Regions from separate parts of the Thauera sp. SWB20 genome, predicted to be linked through region 2. Evidence: predicted binding sites of a transcription regulator. Region 2 holds the regulator's gene; each other region holds the start of a gene.
The links. The regulator sigma-54, encoded in region 2, starts transcription at its own class of promoters, with help from an activator protein. The targets are predictions, from matches to a motif close to TGGCACGCTTNCTGCTNA.
Positions count from the first base shown of each region.

Region 1: PO78_RS21200 (phenol hydroxylase subunit) is a predicted target of sigma-54. The motif match lies at 3,720-3,737, and genes of this name have one in related genera.
Region 3: PO78_RS14655 (pilin) is a predicted target of sigma-54. The motif match lies at 2,273-2,290, and genes of this name have one in related genera.

Region 1 covers NZ_JTDM01000021.1:845,047-851,421, forward strand. The annotation lists gene PO78_RS21175 (NADH:ubiquinone reductase (Na(+)-transporting) subunit F) at 1-17, opposite strand, end outside; gene PO78_RS21180 (phenol hydroxylase subunit P4) at 93-452, opposite strand; gene PO78_RS21185 (aromatic/alkene/methane monooxygenase hydroxylase/oxygenase subunit alpha) at 515-2,068, opposite strand; gene PO78_RS21190 (MmoB/DmpM family protein) at 2,089-2,358, opposite strand; gene PO78_RS21195 (aromatic/alkene monooxygenase hydroxylase subunit beta) at 2,371-3,366, opposite strand; gene PO78_RS21200 (phenol hydroxylase subunit) at 3,400-3,669, opposite strand; gene PO78_RS21205 (sigma-54-dependent Fis family transcriptional regulator) at 4,155-5,822, shown strand; tRNA gene PO78_RS21210 (tRNA-Asp) at 5,936-6,012, opposite strand; tRNA gene PO78_RS21215 (tRNA-Glu) at 6,072-6,147, opposite strand; tRNA gene PO78_RS21220 (tRNA-Ala) at 6,176-6,251, opposite strand; tRNA gene PO78_RS21225 (tRNA-Asp) at 6,351-6,375, opposite strand, start outside.
Region 2 covers NZ_JTDM01000019.1:104,127-110,501, reverse strand. The annotation lists gene thiL (thiamine-phosphate kinase) at 1-748, shown strand, start outside; gene PO78_RS12345 (phosphatidylglycerophosphatase A family protein) at 780-1,262, shown strand; gene pncC (nicotinamide-nucleotide amidase) at 1,267-1,755, shown strand; gene recA (recombinase RecA) at 1,952-2,989, shown strand; gene recX (recombination regulator RecX) at 3,006-3,455, shown strand; gene lptB (LPS export ABC transporter ATP-binding protein) at 3,442-4,164, shown strand; gene PO78_RS12320 (RNA polymerase factor sigma-54) at 4,187-5,641, shown strand; gene hpf (ribosome hibernation-promoting factor, HPF/YfiA family) at 5,660-5,983, shown strand; gene ptsN (PTS IIA-like nitrogen regulatory protein PtsN) at 6,120-6,375, shown strand, end outside.
Region 3 covers NZ_JTDM01000020.1:137,215-143,589, forward strand. The annotation lists gene PO78_RS14650 (hypothetical protein) at 1-1,746, opposite strand, end outside; gene PO78_RS14655 (pilin) at 1,826-2,224, opposite strand; gene PO78_RS14660 (glutathione S-transferase) at 2,496-3,107, opposite strand; gene PO78_RS14665 (alpha/beta hydrolase) at 3,356-4,012, opposite strand; gene PO78_RS14670 ((2Fe-2S) ferredoxin domain-containing protein) at 4,009-4,332, opposite strand; gene PO78_RS14675 (VanZ family protein) at 4,489-5,607, opposite strand; gene PO78_RS14680 (transglutaminase family protein) at 6,150-6,375, shown strand, end outside.

The sequences.
Region 1 (6,375 bases), on a different contig from region 2:
GTCAGTTCGTAGCTCATGGTGCGCTTCCGTTCTTGTGCGTTCTCTGGCGGGGTGCGCGGGGTGCGGCGCGCGCCGCACCCCGTGGGGGGCGATCAGCTGCAGGAGCCCTTGATGCCGGTGAGGCCGGGCGTGCGGAAGCGGATCACGTCCTTGTGCCTGAGCCCGTTCTCGGCCAGCGACTTGTCGAAGTCGGGCGCGAACGGCTTGCCCGACTTGAACCACTCGGCCTTCGCCCAGTCGATCTGTGCGTAGTCGGGGTGGTAGCCGAAGGCGGCCTGCATCGGCCCGGCGACGACGTCGCCGAAGCGCATGGTCGGCGGGAAGGGGAAGGCGAAGGGCGCGCAGAACAGCAGGTGGTCTTCCCAGCCGATGTACAGCAGCTGGGCGCCGTGGAACTTGTCCTGGGTGTCGGCGGCGGGGAAATCGTAGGCCTTGAGGGCGGCAACGCTCATGTCTTGTCTCCTGGTGTCTTGTCGAAGGCCGCGGGCCGGAGCCGGCCCGCGGCACCGCTGGCTCAGATGTTCTTCGTGGCCTGGCCGCGCCACTCGGCGAAGTTCTTCTTGTCCTCGGACACGTCGAAGTCGAGGTTGTCGCGACCGTGCTCGAGCTTGTAGTACTCCAGCACCGCGGCGAGCGGATCGAAGCCCTCCACCGTCGGGTCGGTGCCCTCGGGGAAGCAGTTGCCCTGGTAGATCTGGTGCACCGGCAGCCAGGCCTGGACGTACTTCTCCGGCTCGTGCTCGAAGATCTCCTTGCAGTGGTCGGAGCAGAAGTGGTATTTGTCGCCCTTGTAATCGACCTCGCGGTAGCAGATCTTGGTCGCGTCGCCCGGCTCGGTGAAGATCATCGGGATCTGGCAGGTCTGGCACAGCATGGGCAGCGTCTTGTTGTAGAAACGGTTGCCCTTGGCGGCCTGCTCGCGCCAGAACTCGTAGCGCGGACGGTAGTGCTTGTCGAAGCTCGCCGGATACTTCGCCGCCAGCCACGCCATCTCGTCCTCGTCCGGCATCCAGGTGTGGAAGTTGGCGGCCGCGGCGTAGTTGTAGAAGGTGCTCCAGGCCTGGTGCGACAGGTGATCCTTCTCCAGGGCGATCTGCTCGGCGCATTTGGGCATCTTGATGCCGTAGCGCGCGAGATCCTTGAACAGCGCGCCGCCGTTCTCCTCGAAATACACCTCCCAGGCCTCCTTCCAGCTCATCGTGCGCTTGGGCAGCATGTAGTCCATCATCATCGCGACCAGCGTCAGCACGCGGTAGCCGCGCCAGGTCCACTTGTCGATCCAGCGCTGCACGATCGGAACGTTGGCGGGGTCCTGCTCGAGGATGAACTTGATCACCTCCAGGCCCAGCGTCATGTGGCGCGCCTCGTCGGACTGCGCCGAGAAGCCGAAGGTCATCGTGCCCATGTCGCCGTTGTAGGCCGCGCCCGAGACGAAGGGCACGAACAGCAGGTTGGTGAGCACGTACTCGAACGAGAAGCCGATCGAGACCATGAACTCGAAGGGGCCGGCGGTGATCGCGTCGTCGAAGAAGCTCTTGGGCACCGACAGGAACCACACGCGGTCGTGCGCGTGGTGGAAGTCGTGCATGCCGTTGTAGTACTTGTTGTAGTTCGAGATCGAGTGCACCTGCGTCTGCGCATGGCGGATCTCGTCGAGCGACTGCATCAGGCAGGCGACGCGCGGCCCCGGGCCCGGGAAGGCGCGGCCGGCGTGGGCGAAGCCGCGGTGGGCGACGTACTCGAGCGGGCTGATGCCGCTGATGAAGAGCTTGATGGTGTTGATGTAGCGCGCGTCGGTGACGTTGAGGTGGCCGTTGTTCTGATTGAAGGCGTCGATGATCGCGTACAGCTTGCGCTCCTTCTCGGCCTGGTACTTCCAGTACGCGTCCATGGTCAGGCGGAAGGGGTCTTCCCACTTGTCCCAGTCGTGGATCTTGATCCCCTCGTAGGCGATGTAGGGGTAGATGTCTTCCATCTTCTGGTAGGACGGGGTCCAGTCCAGGCCCCGCGTCATCACGGCATAGCGCTCTTTCAGGCCGAGCTTCTTCTTGGCGACTTGCATGTCCATTTTCGTGTCTCCTCGGGGTCTCAGGATTTCCAGAACAGGGTGATTTCGTCGTCGGTCTGATCGAGGTTGCCCGACATGGTGATCATGTTGACCTGCAGCTCCTGCAGGTCGTAGTCGCGGCCGATGAGCTCCTCGATGGTCTCGCGACGCACGACGAGGCGGCCGTCGGCGTTGATCTTCACCATCGCCGGCTGCTCATCCACGACGGCGCCGGGGTTGTCCTGCAGGATCGCCTCGATGATCGGGCGGGTGTCTTCGTTGGTCTGCAATGCGAGAAATACGGTCGACATTGAATGCTCCGCTCAGAGGGCGACGCCGGCCTTGGCCATGCGCGCGTTGAATTGCTGGACGACTTCGCCGAGGACTTCGTCCGAGCGGTCGCCGAGGGCGATGCGCGCGACCGGCAGCAGCGCTGCGGCCGCGCGATCACGCCACTGGCTCAGCCAGCGCGCCATGACTTCCTTGTTCTCGGGCGACTCGGCCGCGGCGATCTTCACCGTGGCGTCGACCCACTTCCGGGTCTCGGTGAACCAGTCGGTCATGAACTGGGTGAGCATCGCCACCGGCGTGCCCCCCTGGGACGACAGCACGTCGTCGATGATGGTTTCGTACACCAGCGGGTAGAGCAGGCCGTCGAGCGCGACGTTCTGCGCCACGAAGAGCTCCACCGGGTCCTTGATCACGAAGGAATCCTCGACGTAGCGGCGCAGGCCCTGCCAGGCGTCATCGTCCATCCAGGCGCGCTTGGCCTCGTCCAGCGACTCGACGTCGCCGAGCAGCAGGCCGACGCGGGTGAGGTACTGGGCGATACCGAGCTGGTCCATCGCCTGGTAGATGTGCGGCTGCGAGAAGCCCGTGCCGTAGCTGTAGGCACAGACGCTCGCGTTGTTCATGTTCGAGCCCCAGGCCACGTGGCGCAGCGGCAGCAGCAGCTCGAGCACGGTCTTGCGCACCGACTCGGGCAGGGTTGCGGCCAGGCCGCGGTTCTCTACGAAGTCGAAGTTGGCCTCGGCGGTGTCCTGCTGCTTGGCGCGCGCCAGGGTGTAGGCGCCGTAGTAGAACTGACGCGGATCCTTGAAGGCGTACCAGTCGGCCATCTTGATCGCGGTGCGGGAGGCATCGTAGATGTCGTGCTCGGGATCCCAGGTCGGGCGGTAATGGAAGTTCTCCGTCTGCTGCATGTCCAGGGTGCCTTCCTGGTAGCGCGACGCGGGCTTGTCCGCGCCGATGCGGCGGGCGATGTTGTCGAACGTCTGCCGCAGCGGCTTGATGGTGACGGTGCGCAAATCGATCTGCATGGAATCTCCTCCTGTGTACTCGTCTGTCGGCGCTCAGCGGAAGCGCTGGTGGGTGGCTTGATGCAGGTTCCAGTTCCAGCCCCCGGACTCGTCCTCGCCCTTCGACTCCTCCACGCGGGGCTCCAGGAAGACGACGTGGTTCGACTGGCAAAAGGATTCATAGGCCTCGGACGGCAGCAACATCTCCGCGAACAGCTCGGGATCGCCGATGGCGAACTCGAATTCCACGAAACCGTCCGGACGACGCTCGATCAGGCGGACGAACTTCCGGTTCAGGTCCACCGCCGGTTCGCTGTTCTTCATGGCCCACACTCCTTCGGATTGATCAACACGGGCTGGCCGCAGGGGACTACCTAACAAGTTCCGTGCCAATTTCAGAAAAATCCGGCTTATTGCCGGATTTAGCCCCTTTCTCGATATTCGCCCTACCGAAGCAAGGATTTCCGGCTTCATCAAATGATCAAACCCAGTGTCTGGTTGATTATTTGATTCAGTCTATTTATTGCTGCGCAGCATTCGCCCTCGCTTGCGCATCCTCCCGCCCCGGGCGGTGATGGACGCCGGACCCGACGCGCGTGGATGAGCGACAAGATCGGCTGGATGATGAAAGGTCCGCTTGATTCCCGCAGCCCATTCCTTTTTCTCGAGATTTTCCACATAATCGTTGGAATTCCTCGCCACCCGAAGCGCAGCCGCGTGAGGTAACCTGTGCGCTTCGCCCGGCCACCACGACGATCCCGGACACCAACCGCCGCAGAGCGGGAGCGAAACCAGCCTGGAGGAGACCCTTGGCCAGCATCCAATACCCGGAGAACGCCGACCTGCGCAGCCTGCTGCGCTTCGCCGCGGAGGACGGCCTCATCTGGCTCGGCGAGCACCGCATGCTGCTGCTGCACGCCGGCGCGATGGCCGAGCTGCGCAAGGAGCTGATCGAATCGGTCGGCCGCGAGCAGGCGCGCCGCATCCTCACCCGCATGGGCTTCGCCTCGGGCATGCGCGACGCCGAACTCGCACGCAAGACGCGCAGCGCAAGCGGCCTGGCCGACGCTTTCGTGATGGGACCGCAGCTGCACATGCTCGAGGGCTGTGCCCGCGTCGAGCCCGTACGGCTGGAGTTCGGCGGTGCGGACAACGGCTTCTACGCCGAATTCCTGTGGGAGAACGCCTGGGAGGCAGAAGCGCACGTGCAGGCCTTCGGCGAGTCCGCCGAGCCGGTGTGCTGGATGATGATCAGCTACGCTTCCGGCTACACCAGCGCCTTCACCGGACGCTTCATCCTCTTCCGCGAGACCGAATGCGCCGCGACCGGGCACGAGCACTGCCGCATCGTCGGCCGGCCGGCCGAGGACTGGCCGGACGCGGACACCCTCCTGCCCTACTTCCAGGCCGACTCGATCGTCGGCCGCCTGCTCGAGCTGCGTGAGGAGATCGAGGCCATGCGCCGCACGATCTCCTGTCCGCGCCGCACCCCCGACCTCATCGGCAGCTCCGCCGCCTTCCTGCACGCCTACGACCTCATCGGTCGCGCCGCGTCCACGAACGTGTCGGTGTTGCTGCTCGGCGAGACCGGCGTCGGCAAGGAGCGCTTCGCCCGTACCCTGCACGAGATGAGCGCGCGCAAGGACGAGGCCTTCGTCGCGGTCAACTGCGCCGCGCTGCCCGACGAGCTGATCGAATCCGAGCTCTTCGGCGTCGAACGCGGCGCCTTCACCGGCGCGCACACCTCGCGCGCGGGCAAGTTCGAACGCGCGCATGGCGGCACCCTCTTCCTCGACGAGGTCGGCGAGCTGCCGCTGCCCGCGCAGGCCAAATTGCTGCGCGCGCTGCAGGAAGGCGAGATCGAGCGCCTCGGCGACGAGCGCACGCGCAAGGTCAACGTCCGCCTCGTCGCCGCGACCAACGTCGACCTGCAGAAGGCGGTCAATGCCGGCACTTTCCGGCGCGACCTGTACTACCGCCTCAACGTCTATCCGGTCACCATCCCGCCGCTGCGCGAGCGCACCGGCGACATTCCCGCACTGGTCGAGGCCATGGTGCGCCGCTTCGAAACCCTGCACGGCAAGCGCATCGCCGGCCTCAGCGACAAGGCGATGCACGCACTCAAGCTGCACGCCTGGCCGGGCAACGTGCGCGAGCTCGAGAACGTGCTCGAGCGCGGCGTGATCCTCGCGCCCCAGAACGGCCAGATCGAGGTCGAGCACCTCTTCATCGGCACGCTCGACGAGCACGCCCGCGAGCACTCGCTCAGCGCCCAGGGCGGGCTCGAAACCGCGCGACGCGCGCAGCAGGATCTCGCCGCGGCGGTACTCGACTCGGGGATGTCGCTCGACGCCTTCGAGCAGCGCCTGCTGCAGCACGCGGTCGAGCGCGCCAACGGCAACCTGTCGGCGGCGGCGCGACTGCTGGGCATGACGCGGCCGCAGCTGAACTACCGCATCAAGAAGCAGGGGGCGTAAGGCGCGAGGAGGGGCGCATGCGGGCCCCTCCCCTAGGACCAACGGAAGCATGCCCGTTGCGGCCGCAGACGGAAAAAAGCCACCGCACGGAAACCGTACGGTGGCTTTTTTGGTGGCGGAGTGGACGGGACTCGAACCCGCGACCCCCGGCGTGACAGGCCGGTATTCTAACCGACTGAACTACCACTCCGCGCTGACCTGCTCCGGCTTTCGCCGGTTGCGACCCGAGCAACATCGGACCGCCTTTTCTGGCGTCCCCACGGGGATTCGAACCCCGGTTATCGCCGTGAAAGGGCGGTGTCCTAGGCCTCTAGACGATGGGGACTGCAAGCCTATCTACTGCAAAAAACCTTTGGTGGAGGTAAGCGGGATCGAACCGCTGACCTCTTGCATGCCATGCAAGCGCTCTCCCAGCTGAGCTATACCCCCACAACGAGTCGGCGATTATAGCTTCTGAAAAAGCCCACCGCAACTGCCCCGGAGCGTCACTTCCGAAACATCGCAAGGCCGAAGCCCTGCTCTTGAAACTGGCGGAGTGGACGGGACTCGAACC
Region 2 (6,375 bases):
CCTCGCCGCCATGGGCGCCGAGCCGCGCTGGGCCTTCCTCGCGCTCGCGCTGCCGCAGGCGGACGAGGCCTGGATCGCTGCGTTCGCGCGCGGCTTCTTCGCCTGCGCCGACGCCTTCGCGATCGACCTCGCCGGCGGCGACACCACGCGCGGACCGCTGACGCTTTCAGTGACCATCGTCGGCGAGGTCCCGGCCGGCGCCGCGATCACCCGTGGCGGAGCGCGCGCGGGCGACGACTTGTGGATCTCGGGCCAGCCCGGCCGCGCCGCGCTCGGGCTCGCGGCGCTGCGCGGCGAAACCGGCCTGGACGCCATCCACCACGCCGAATTCGTCAACGCCCTGCAACGGCCGCAGCCGCGCGTAGCGCTCGGGCTCGCGCTGCGCAGCCTGGCGAGCGCGATGCTGGACGTCTCCGACGGCCTGCTCGGCGATCTGCGACACCTCCTCGAATGCTCGGGCACGGGTGCCATCGTCGAGGTCGGGGCGCTGCCGCTCGCCGCGCTCGCCGCCAGCGGCGCCGATCCCGCGCTGTGCCGGCGCTGCCTGCTCGCGGGCGGAGACGACTACGAGCTGCTGTTCGCGGCCGCGCCCCGACACCGTGCCGAGATCGATGCCTTGTCGGCCCGACTCGACCTCCCCCTGCATCGCATCGGCGAATTCACCCCCGCACGCGAGCGCCTGCTGCTGCGCGAGGCCGACGGCGGCCTGGCGACCCCGGCCGCATGCGGCTACGATCACTTCGCCTGAGGCCCGATCCGGCCCACCTCTCGAAACGACCATGCGCCCCACCGCCCGCCTGCTGATGAGCCACCCCGCCCACTTCATCTCGCTGGGCTTCGGCGCCGGGCTGTCGCCGTGGGCGCCGGGCACGGTCGGCACCCTGCTCGGGTGGGCGATCTACCCACTGATCCGCACCCCGGTGTCGGAGTTCGTCTTCCTCGCACTGCTCGCCAGCTTCTTCCTCGCCGGCGTGCTCGCCGCCGAGCGCACCGGGCAAGCGCTGGGGGTGCCAGACCACGGCGGCATCGTCTGGGACGAGATGGTGGCGATCTGGCTGGTGCTGCTGTTCACCCCCGCCGGGCTGCTGTGGCAGGCGATCGCGGTCGCACTGTTCCGCTTCTTCGACATCGTCAAACCGCCTCCGGTGCGCTGGGCCGACCGCAGCTTCAAGGGCGGCTTCGGGGTCATGTTCGACGACCTCGTCGCCGCCGGCTACACCCTGCTGGCGCTCGCGGTGCTGGTCCACCTGCTGGGGAGCTGAGACCATGACCGATCACGAACTCGACGCCCTCGCGCGCAGGGTGGGCGAAGCCCTCGCCAACCGCAGGCTGTGGCTGGCCACCGCGGAGTCCTGCACCGGCGGCTGGATCGCCGAGGCCGTCACCGCGATCGCCGGCAGCTCGGGCTGGTTCGACCGCGGCTTCGTGACCTACTCGAACGACGCCAAGGCTGACATGCTCGGCGTGCGCGCCGCGACGCTGGAGACGCACGGCGCGGTCAGCGAAGCCACCGTGAGCGAAATGGCCGCGGGCGCGCTCGACCGCAGCCGCGCCGACCTCGCGGTGGCCGTGTCCGGGGTCGCGGGACCGGGTGGAGGCAGCCCCGCCAAGCCGGTCGGCACGGTCTGCCTCGCTTGGGCACGGCGCGACGGCCCCACCGGGGTCGTCACCGTCCATCTCGACGGCGACCGCGCCGCGGTGCGCCGGCAGACGGTGATCCTCGCCCTGCAAGGCGTACTCGAACGCTGCGTCTGAGGGGCGCAGGGCGCACGGGGCCGGGAAATCCGAACCGCCACCCTCGCCACTTCGCCGGACGCAGCCCCGCGCCGGAAATCCGCATGACATGTTTGCTGTAATTGCATACAGGCTCTACACTTACGGCATCAGGCCTGCACCCCGCATGTCTGCAATCTTTGTGCCATAATCAGGCAATCAAACAGGACGCACTTCCATGGACGAAAACAAGGCCAAAGCCCTCTCCGCGGCGCTGTCGCAGATCGAAAAGCAGTTCGGCAAGGGTTCGATCATGCGCATGGGCGACGGCAGCATCGAGCGCGACATCCAGACCGTCTCCACCGGCTCGCTCGGACTCGACATCGCGCTCGGGCTCGGCGGTCTGCCGCGCGGTCGGGTGGTCGAGATCTACGGCCCCGAATCCTCCGGCAAGACCACGCTCACCCTGCAGGTCATCGCCGAGATGCAGAAGCTCGGCGGCACCGCGGCCTTCATCGACGCCGAGCACGCGCTCGACGTCGGCTACGCGGAAAAACTCGGCGTCGACATCGAGGATCTGCTGATCTCGCAGCCCGACACCGGCGAACAGGCGCTCGAGATCGCCGACATGCTGGTGCGCTCGGGCGGCGTGGACATCGTGGTCATCGACTCGGTCGCCGCGCTCACCCCCAAGGCCGAGATCGAGGGCGAGATGGGCGACCAGCTCCCCGGCCTGCAGGCCCGCCTGATGTCGCAGGCACTGCGCAAGCTCACCGCCAACATCAAGCGCACCAATACCCTGGTGATCTTCATCAACCAGATCCGCATGAAGATCGGCGTGATGTTCGGCAGCCCGGAGACCACCACCGGCGGCAACGCGCTCAAGTTCTACGCCTCGGTGCGCATGGACATCCGCCGCACCGGCACGATCAAGAAGGGTGACGAGGTGGTCGGCTCCGAGACCCGCGTCAAGGTGGTCAAGAACAAGGTCTCGCCACCGTTCAAGGAAGCCCACTTCGACATCCTTTACGGCGAGGGCATCTCGCGCGAAGGCGAGATCATCGACCTCGGCGTCGAGCACAAGATCGTCGACAAGTCGGGCGCCTGGTACGCCTACAAGGGCGACAAGATCGGCCAGGGCAAGGACAACTCGCGCGAGTTCCTGCGCGCCAACCCGGTGCTGGCCCGCGAGATCGAGAACAAGGTGCGGGTCGCGGTCGGCCTGCCCGAGCTGCCGCCCGCCGCCGCGTCCGCCCCGGCGCCGGCCGAGGCCTGACCCCGTCGGCACCGACATGGGCGAGCCGAGCCTGCGCGAACGTGCGCTCCGCCATCTCGCCCGGCGCGACCACTCGCGCGCCGAACTTGCGCGCAAGCTCGCACCCCATGGCGAGCCGGCCGAGATCGAAGCGGTGCTCGAGCGCATGCGCGAGCTCGGCCTGCAGTCCGACGAGCGCTACGCCGAGGCCTTCGTGCGCGGCAAGGCGGCGCGCTTCGGCACCGCACGATTGCGCAACGAGCTCGTGCGGCGAGGCATCGACCGTGACCGGATCGACGAGGCGCTCGCCGACGAGTGCGTAGAATCCGAGATCGAGCGGGCGCGCGCGGTGCTGCACGGCCGCTTCGCCACCCCACCCGCCGACGCACGCGAATGGGCGCGCCAGGCGCGCTTCCTGCAAACCCGGGGCTTCGCCCCCGAGCTGATCCGCAAGCTGCTGAAAGAGCCCTACGATGAGTCTGCTTAAGGTCGCCGGCCTGCAAAAGCGCTACAAGGCGCGCACCGTGGTGCATGACGTCGGCTTCGAGGTCGGCTCGGGCGAGGTCGTCGGCCTGCTCGGTCCCAACGGCGCCGGCAAGACCACCTGCTTCTACATGATTGTGGGTCTAGTGCGCGCCGACGGCGGCCAGATCGCCCTCGACGGCACCGACCTCACCCACCTGCCGATCCACGCCCGCGCGCGCTTGGGCCTGTCCTACCTGCCGCAGGAGATGAGCGTGTTCCGCAAGCTCAGCGTGGCCGAGAATATCCGCGCCGTGCTCGAACTCCAGGGGCTTGAACGCCGCCAGATCGAGGAGCGGCTCGAGGAACTGCTGATGGAACTGGGCATCCATCACCTGCGCGACAACACCGCGATCTCGCTCTCGGGCGGGGAGCGCCGGCGCTGCGAGATCGCCCGCGCGCTCGCCACCGACCCGCGCCTGATCCTGCTCGACGAGCCCTTCGCCGGGGTCGATCCGATCGCGGTCATCGACATCCAGAAGATCATCCGCTTCCTCAAGGAGCGCGGCATCGGCGTGCTGATCACCGACCACAACGTGCGCGAGACCTTGGGCATCTGCGACCGCGCCTACATCATCAGCGAAGGTCGCGTGCTGGCGAGCGGAGAACCTACCGAGATCATCGAGAACGAGCGCGTGCGCCAGGTCTACCTCGGCGAGCACTTCCGCCTGTGAGCCCGCCCTCCTGCCGACCGCGATGAAACCCAGCCTCCAGCTCAAGCTCTCCCAGCACCTCACGCTGACGCCCCAGCTGCAGCAGTCGATCAAGCTGCTGCAGCTGTCTACGATCGAGCTGAACCAGGAGATCGAGCGCGTGCTGCTCGAGAATCCCATGCTCGAGCGCGAGGATGGCGACGGCGGCGTCGACTACGCCCCCGCGCCGCCGCCGGGCAACGCGCCCGAGCGCGAAGCCGCGCCGGAACCCGCCGCCGAACCGGCGGGCGAGTCGATCACGCACGAGGGCGGCGAAGGCAGCAGCGAGGACGAGGGCATCGACTGGTCCAACGTGGGTCAGGGCGCGTCCAGCCGCAGCGAGGACGACGAGGACGGCGACTACCAGGACATCCAGGCCGCCGGCGTGTCGCTGCGCGAACACCTCGACCAGCAGGTCGCCCTCTCGCCCCTGTCCGACCGCGACCGCGCGCTGGTGCGCTTCCTGATCGAGGCACTCGACGACGACGGCTACCTGCACCAGCCGCTGGAAGATCTCCTCGAGCTGTTGCCGCAGGACGCCGAGGTCGATCTCGACGAGCTCGCCATCGCCCTGCGCCACGTGCAGAGCCTCGAGCCGGCCGGGATCGGCGCGCGCAGCCCGCAGGAATGTCTGGCCCTGCAGCTCCAGGCCTTGCCCGAGTGCCCGATACGCCCTCTCGCTCTCGAGATCGTGACCAGCCACCTCGAACTGCTCGCGGAGCGCAACTTCGCCCGTATCCGCAAGCTCACCGGCTGTGACGACGAGGGTCTGCGCGAAGCGCAGGCCCTGATCTGCAGCCTCGACCCCCACCCCGGCTCGCGCTACTCCACCGCCGAGACGCGCTACGTGCTGCCCGACGTCGTCGTGCGCAAGCTGCGCGGCCAATGGACCGTGAGCCTGAACCAGGAAGCGATGCCCCGCCTGCGCATCAACCGCCTGTACGCCAGTCTGCTCCAGCAGAACCGCGCACAGGGCGGCGGCCTCGGCGGGCAGCTGCAGGAGGCGCGCTGGCTGATCAAGAACGTCCAGCAGCGCTTCGACACCATCCTGCGCGTGTCCCAGGCCATCGTTGACCAGCAACGGCAGTTCTTCGATCATGGGGACGTGGCGATGCGGCCACTCACCCTAAGGGAGATCGCAGACCAGCTCGAGCTGCACGAATCCACCGTCTCGCGCGTCACCACGCAGAAGTACATGGCGACGCCGCGCGGAGTCTTCGAGCTCAAGTATTTTTTCGGCAGTCATGTCGCGACCGACACCGGCGGTGCGGCTTCCTCCACGGCGATTCGTGCGCTGATTCGCCAGCTGGTGGACGCGGAGGACAGCAAGAAGCCGCTGTCCGACGCCAAGATCGCCGAAATTCTCGGCCAACAGGGAATCGTCGTGGCGAGGCGCACGATCGCCAAGTACCGCGAGTCCCTCAACATCCCGCCGGTCAGCCTGCGCAAATCCCTCTGACAACAACAGGAGTCATCCATGAATCTGAACATCACCGGGCGCCACGTCGAAGTCACCCCCGCCATCCGCGAATACGTGACCTCCAAGCTCGATCGCGTCATCCGCCATTTCGACAACGTCACCAGCGTCACCGTCATCCTGTCGGTCGAAAAGCTCAAGCAGAAAGCCGAGGTGACGCTGCACGTGCGCGGCAAGGACCTCTTCGTCGAAGCGGACGACGCCGACCTCTACGCGGCGATCGACGCGATGACCGACAAGCTCGACCGTCAGGTTCAGAAGTACAAGCAGAAGCAGTCCGACCATAACCACGAGTCGCTCAAGCACCAGGTCCCCGAGGCCTGAGGACCGGCTTGAAGCTCCCCGTCCGGGGTGTGGTTATAATGCGCGCGTTTTCACGAAGCGCGGCCGCACACGCCCCGGACCGGATTCCCGCCCCCCTGGCGGCAGCTGACGGAAGAGTGCGCGAGCCCACCTGCGAATGAGCCTGATATCCCAACTCCTGCCGCTTTCCAACGTGGTGATCGATCTCGACGCGAGCAGCAAGAAGCGCGTCTTCGAACAGGCCGGCCTGCTGTTCGAGAACAACCAGGGCATCGCCCGCAGCACCGTGTTCGACAGCCTGTTCACCCGCGAACGCCTCGGCTCGACCGGACTGGGCCAGGGCATCGCCATCCCGCACGGCCGCATCAAGGGGCTCAAGGACGCCGCCGGCGCTTTTCTGCGCCTGGCCACCC
Region 3 (6,375 bases), on a different contig from region 2:
GCCGAGCGTGCGGTCCCGGTCTGCCGCCCAAGCCTCCTTCAAGTGCTCCAGTGCGGTGTCCGCGTCACCTCTGGCCATCGCGATCCTTTGCAGGTTGATGTGGACCGCCTTGCGGCTGAGCGCGCCGAGCCCCGCAGTCTGCTGGCGCAGGAGGCTTCTGTTGAGCGCTTCGAGTTGATCGTAGCCGAGAAGCGTGCATTTTCCCTCTTCGACTGCGTTGTGCATTGCATTGAGCGCCGATACGGCCCCTCCGACGTTGCGCGCGTCGATTGCAAGCCGTTCCGCCTGGTTGAAATAGTCCCGCGTACGTTGCTCGTCACCCGCTGCGCAGGCGAGGAGCGCGGCCTGGGTGACCGAGGCGAGGCACTCGGGACAGTCGTCCACCTGGATCCGCATGATCTGGTAGGCCTCGTCGAGGCGCCCCTGTTCGAGGTAGAGGAGTGCAAGGTGCTCAGCCGCCCGTGGAGACTTGTAGGCGTGGACGAACCAGGTTTCTGCGGCGTCGAGCTTGTCGCCCCAGAGGCTGGTCACATGGAACAGGATCGCCGCCAAGGTTGCGAGATAGGCGGCGAAGCCCGCGATGGCGAGCCGGCGGTACGGAAGGGGCGTACGCCCCACCGCCCAGGCGAGTGCAAAGCAAGGTCCGAACAGGGCCAGATAATTGCGATGCTCGAAATACAGCTCCAACCCGATGACGCTGGATTCGAGCAGGTGGGCTGCGAGAAACCACAGGACGGCGAAGGCCGCGACCGGATGGCGGCGGCGGAAGCGGATAGCGAGCACCGTGAGCGTCGGCCACAGGATGGCGGCGAAGAGGGCGTCTGGTTGTTCAGCGAGCGAGCTGACCTTGGGGTAGCCGTCATGAAATGGGTGCAGACCGTAGGGCCGGGGCGCGAAGGCTTCGCGCAGGTATTCGAGCAGGATCAGCGGCTGGGTCTGGATGCGCTCGAGCAGGTTGAATTCGCGCCCCCCGAACACGCCGCCGGAGCGGAATGCGCTGTACGCGAGGTAGGCCAGGATGATCGCGAGAGTCCCGCCGCCCGCGACGGTGCGCAGTAAGCGAAGGCAGCCCGGCGATGTGCGGTCGGCGAGCAGCGTCGCCTGGATCACGAGCGCGAAAACGGGCAGCAGGATGCCGTTTTCCTTGGTGAACATCGCGAGCAGGGTGAATCCCACGAGGCCGAGTGCCTGCAGGGCGACGCCGAGTGCAGGACGCCGGTTCTCGATCGCGATGCCCCGTAAATGGATCAACAGGCCCGCGAGCACGAAGAAGGCCGACAGCGTCGCCATGCGCTGCACAGCGATCAGCGAGGACGACACCTGCAGTGGCATCAGCATCCACAGTGCTGCGGCGCCGACCGCAGTCCAGGCGGGGGCGCTGCCTGAGACGTCCCGTAGGCTGAGCATCCGATGGACGAGCAGGGCGACCAGCGTTCCGTTGACGAGGTGCAGCAGTACGTTGAAAAGGAGGATGTTCTCGATGTCTCCGGGCCAGTCCTCGACATGTACAAGGAAGCTGAGCATGGCGAGCGGACGGCCAAGCGGACCGGAGATCTCGGAGGATAGGTAGTAGAGCGCGGAGTCGAGGTCGACGACGCTGGCGAGGCCGGAGAGCGGGCGAATGTCGTCGTAGTAGAGGGCGCCCGTCAGGCCGGGGATGTATAGAAGGCAGGTTACCAAGAGCGACAGCGCAAGACCGACGCAGGCCGCGGCGTGGGCGGGTATTTGCGTGGCTCGGGGCATCATTTTGTTTGAGGTTGAAGGGCGATCAAAAAGCTGAGGGGACCGACATCCGGTCCCCTCATGTCAAGCCAGTTGCACTCTGTCAGCCGCCGCAGGTCTTCGGCAAATACTTGGTGGCAGCGGTTGAGCCGCAACTCCACGCACCGGTTGAGGCGGTCCGCGTCCAAGTGATCGTGGCGGATCCAATTTGCGTAGGAGCGTTCTTGAACGCGCAGACGATCGTGGAGGCCGTGACTGTGATGGTGCAGTTACCAGTGGAGCTCTGGAGGCCGATGTCGCCGACCGCAGAGACTGAGCCTCCGTTGTTCAGTCTTTCCTCGAAAGCTGTCTTGCCTGCCGAGATTTCCGCGAGACCCGCAGTAACCTTCGCCTTCGCCTGATAATCCGAATACGCCGGCAGCGCCACCGCAGCCAGGATGCCGATGATCGCCACGACGATCATCAGTTCGATCAGCGTGAAGCCTTGTTGCATCTTGTTCATTTGAGTTCTCCTTGATGGGAAACCACGGAAAATCCGCTTACCTACCCATCAGCAAGCCCCGTGCCAGCTTCGAAGCCCCGGGTTTTCGTGACGGAGTGCCGCCGGCTTGACACGATTCCACGGCCAAAAGTGACAGCTGCCCCGGAGCGGGTGGTCAACATGTGACAAAGGGGAGTGCTTGCCGGGGCGCGGGGCATGGGTGAGAAACCCGGGGTCTTTCATTTGCTCATCCCACCCGTCGATCCGGTGCCCCCGCTGGCCCCCGATCCGCCTAGCCCGCCGGCGGCTGGGTGTCGCGCAGGCTGCTGCGGGCGAACATGCGCTCGGCGAAGGGCACCAGGCCGGGGTGGCGGCTGCGCCAGTCGACATCGGGGAAGCGCAGGTCGAGGTAGCCGAGCGCGACCGCGACCGCGATGTCGCCAAGCTGCATCGGGCCGCCGTTGAAGGCGTGGCGGCCGTCGAGGCGGCGCTCGAGCTCGGCGAGGCCGCGGTCGATCTTGTCCTTCTGGCGGGCGATCTCGCGTTCGCTGCGCTCGCCGTCGGGGCGGCGCGATTCGAGCAGGGCGGCGACCGCCGCGTCGGTGACGCCGTCGGCGAGCGCCTCGGTCTGGCGCACGCGCACGGCGTCGAGCCCGGCGGGCGGGAGCAGCGCGGGCGGGGCGCCGAGGGTCTCGAGGTAGCCGGCGATGACCGGCGAGTCGAAGAAGGTCTCGCCTTCGTCGGTGATCAGCACCGGCACCTTGCCGAGCGGGTTGAGCTCGGGGATGCGGGTGTTCGCTTCCCAGGGCGAGTCGACCACGAGCTCGAAGGGCAGCGCCTTCTCGGCGAGGATGACGCGGATCTTGCGCGCGTAGGGGCTGGTCAGCGAGGCGAGCAGTTTCATGATGGCGGGTCTCCGGTGATGGCCGACCCAGCGTACGCCGCAGGCGGGCGGGGGGAAATCAGGGAAACCGGAAGGATCGCGGCCCGCGTCGCGAGAAGGCCGGCGGGGCGCGGAGGCGGGCGCGGCGCGGATTCGGGGGAGGCGCGGAGTCCGGTGCTGGAATCGCGACTTGCGTCGCTCCTACGGCAATTCTGTAAGCGCCTGGGTTTCGTAGGAGCGACGCAAGTCGCGATTGCCGGCGGCAGTGTTCAGGCGTGCGCGACGTTGCGCGCGATGAGCTCGCGGATCAGGTGCAGCTTGCCGTGGAAGAAGTGGTCGGCGCCGGGGATCACGATGATCGGCTGTTCCTGCGGCCGCGCCCAGTCGAGCACGTTGGCGAGCGCGACGGTGTCGTCGTTCTCGCCGTGGATGACCAGCGCGGGGATGTTCGTCGGCAGCGCCGGGGTGTCGTAGCTGCGGCCGCTGCCGGTGGTCTCGCCCGCGGCCATGCCCACGAGCACGAGCTGGCGCGGCGGCGCGATGCCCTCGGCCAGGCGTTTGGCGACGCGCACCTGTACGTAGCCGCCGAAGGAGAAGCCGCCGAGCGCCAGCGGCAGCGCGCCCCAGCGCGACTCCGCCCAGCTGATCACCGAGAGCATGTCCTCGGTCTCGCCTTCGCCGTGGTCGTGCGTGCCCTCGCTCTGGCCCACGCCGCGGAAGTTGGGGCGGATCACCGCGTAGCCGAGATCGCGGAAGGCGCGCGCGAGCGTGTGCGCGACCTTGTTGGTGTTGGCGCCGCCGAAGAGCGGGTGGGGATGGCACACGAGCGCGATGCCCTTGACCGTGGCGGGGGCGTCGATCAGCGCCTCGATGTTGCCGGCGGGGCCGCGCAGCAGGGCGGACTCGGTGGGCAGCGGGCGGCTCATGCGGCGTCCTCGGGCAGGCGCAGGCGCTGGACCACGCGGCCCTGCATCAGGTGCGAGTCGATGATCTCGTCGATGTCTTCCTTGTCGACGTAGGTGTACCAGACGTTGTCGGGGTAGACGACGATCACCGGACCGTCGTCGCAGCGGCCGAGGCAGCCCGCCTTGTTCACGCGTACGCTGCCCTTGCCCTTGAGGCCGAGCGCGGCGGTGCGTTCCTTGGCGTAGGTCTGCAGCTCGCTCGCCTTGTGGTCGTTGCAACAGGACTCGCCCGGCTGGCGCTGGTTGCAGCAGAAGAAGACGTGGTGTTTGAAGTAGCTCATGGTGGCTCTCTGGGTATCGGGTCGAACGCCGTGCCGGCGCCGATCCGCGGGAACGTCGCGAGATTATAGGCGGCGCTTGCCGCGTGTGCGGCTTGCGGCGGGGTTGTGGCCGCGGGACCTGGCCGCGGGGCCTGGCTGCGGCCGCCGCCCCGATGCCTAGCGGCGGGCTCGGCGGCGCGGAGCCGGCTGCGCGCTCGCGGGGGCGGCCGCGAGGTGCTCGCCCCGCCAGAGCCCGAGCGCCGACAGGTAGGCCAGCGCGGCGTAGGGCCACAGGCTGTCGACGAGCCCGGTGAGTCCGTGGAAGCTGAACACGTTGCTGAACCCGGCCAGGCGCCGGTCGAAGGGCAGGTAGGGGTTCTCCGGGATCAGGTTCACCAGCGCGGTGGCGAGCAGCAGGCTGGTGCCGGCGATCGCGTGCTGGGCCAGGCGCGGCAGCAGCAGCGCGGGCAGCAGCAGCGCGCCGCCGATCACCAGGCCGCGCTCGGCGCCCGGGGTGAGCCAGGCGAGCGGCGCCCCCGGCTCGAAGAAGATCCACGTCGCCAGCGACTTCGCGCCGATGCCGAGGGCGATCACCGCCAACACCGGCAGCGGGCTGGCCCCGCGCGTCATGCAGCGCACGAACAGTCCGATCGCGAGCAGCCCGCTTGCGGTGAGCGCGGTGTCGAAGGCGATGAAGCGCTCGGGGCGGAAGGGCAGCGGCGCAGGGATGCCGAGCAGGCTGCGCAGGTCGCCGCTGGCGAAGACGAGGTCGGTGGCGCCGAGCTGGCCGAGCAGCCACAGCCCGATCAGCACCAGTCCGGCCTCGCCGCTGCGCCCGCCGATCACGCTGCGCGCGCGCCAGCGCTGCAGCCGCCCCTGCGGCCCGAGCAGCGCACCGCCCCAGCGCGCGCCGGCGAGTGCGCCGAGCAGGCCGCCGGCCGCGTTGCCGCCGAGGTCGAGATTGCTCGCCACCCGGCTGGGCAGGTAGTTCTGCAGCGCCTCCAGGCCGAAGCTGAACAGCCCGGCGAGCAGCGCGGCGACGAGCGCCTTGCGCGCGAAGCGCCACTGCGCCGGCAGCGCCGCCGCCAGCAGCAGCCCGAGCGGCAGGTAGCCGAGGATGTTGAAGAGGAGATCTTCGAGGATGAAGTACTTCGGCCATGGCGCCCACAGCCAGTCGAACGCCGGCAAGCCGCTGTCGCGCCAGCCGGTCAGCGGATGCAGGCAGGCATAGGCGACCAGCAGCGCATAGGCGAGCGCGAACGCGGGAGCGAGGGAGGAGTGCGACCGTGCGGCCATGCGCCGCATTGTGCCAGCTGGGCCGGATTGCAGCACCCCGGGACGGGGTGTCCATGCGCTCGAGCTCCGGTGCCACGCTACAGGGTCCTCCGCAGGGGCGATGCAAGTCGCGACTCCGGCGGCGGCACTGCGACTAGCGTCCTTGCCTGCTGCACGCCTGCGATCGCGGCTTGCGCCGCTCCCACGAGAATGCGCCACGCCTCCGAGGCCTCTTCGCCGTAGCGATGCAAGTCGCGACTCCGGCGGCGGCACTGCGACTAGCGTCCTTGCCTGCTGCACGCCTGCGATCGCGGCTTGCGCCGCTCCCACGAGAATGCGCCACGCCTCCGATGCCTCTTCGCCGTAGCGATGCAAGTCGCGACTCCGGCGGCGGCGCGCTGGTGCCGCACCGCGCTGGTGCGCTCCGGGCGCAAATGGTGCGCGATTGCGCCTGCACGGAGGGGGCAGTGCCAGCGGAAACGGCGGAAGCCAGGCGTCGCGCGGGCTTGCACGCTTCTTGCTGACACCCGGTGTCGCCCCACTACGCTCCCTGCGAGGCCGCCGTGTCCATCCACGTCAAGCTCAACCACGTCACCCGTTACCGCTACGACCGCCCGGTCGCGCTGTCGCCGCAGGTCGTGCGCCTGCGCCCGGCGCCGCACTGCCGCACGCCCATCCATGCCTACGCGCTGAAGGTCGACCCCGCCGGCCACTTCATCAACTGGCAGCAGGACCCGCAGTCGAACTATCTCGCCCGCCTCGTCTTCCCCGACAAGGCCACCGAACTGC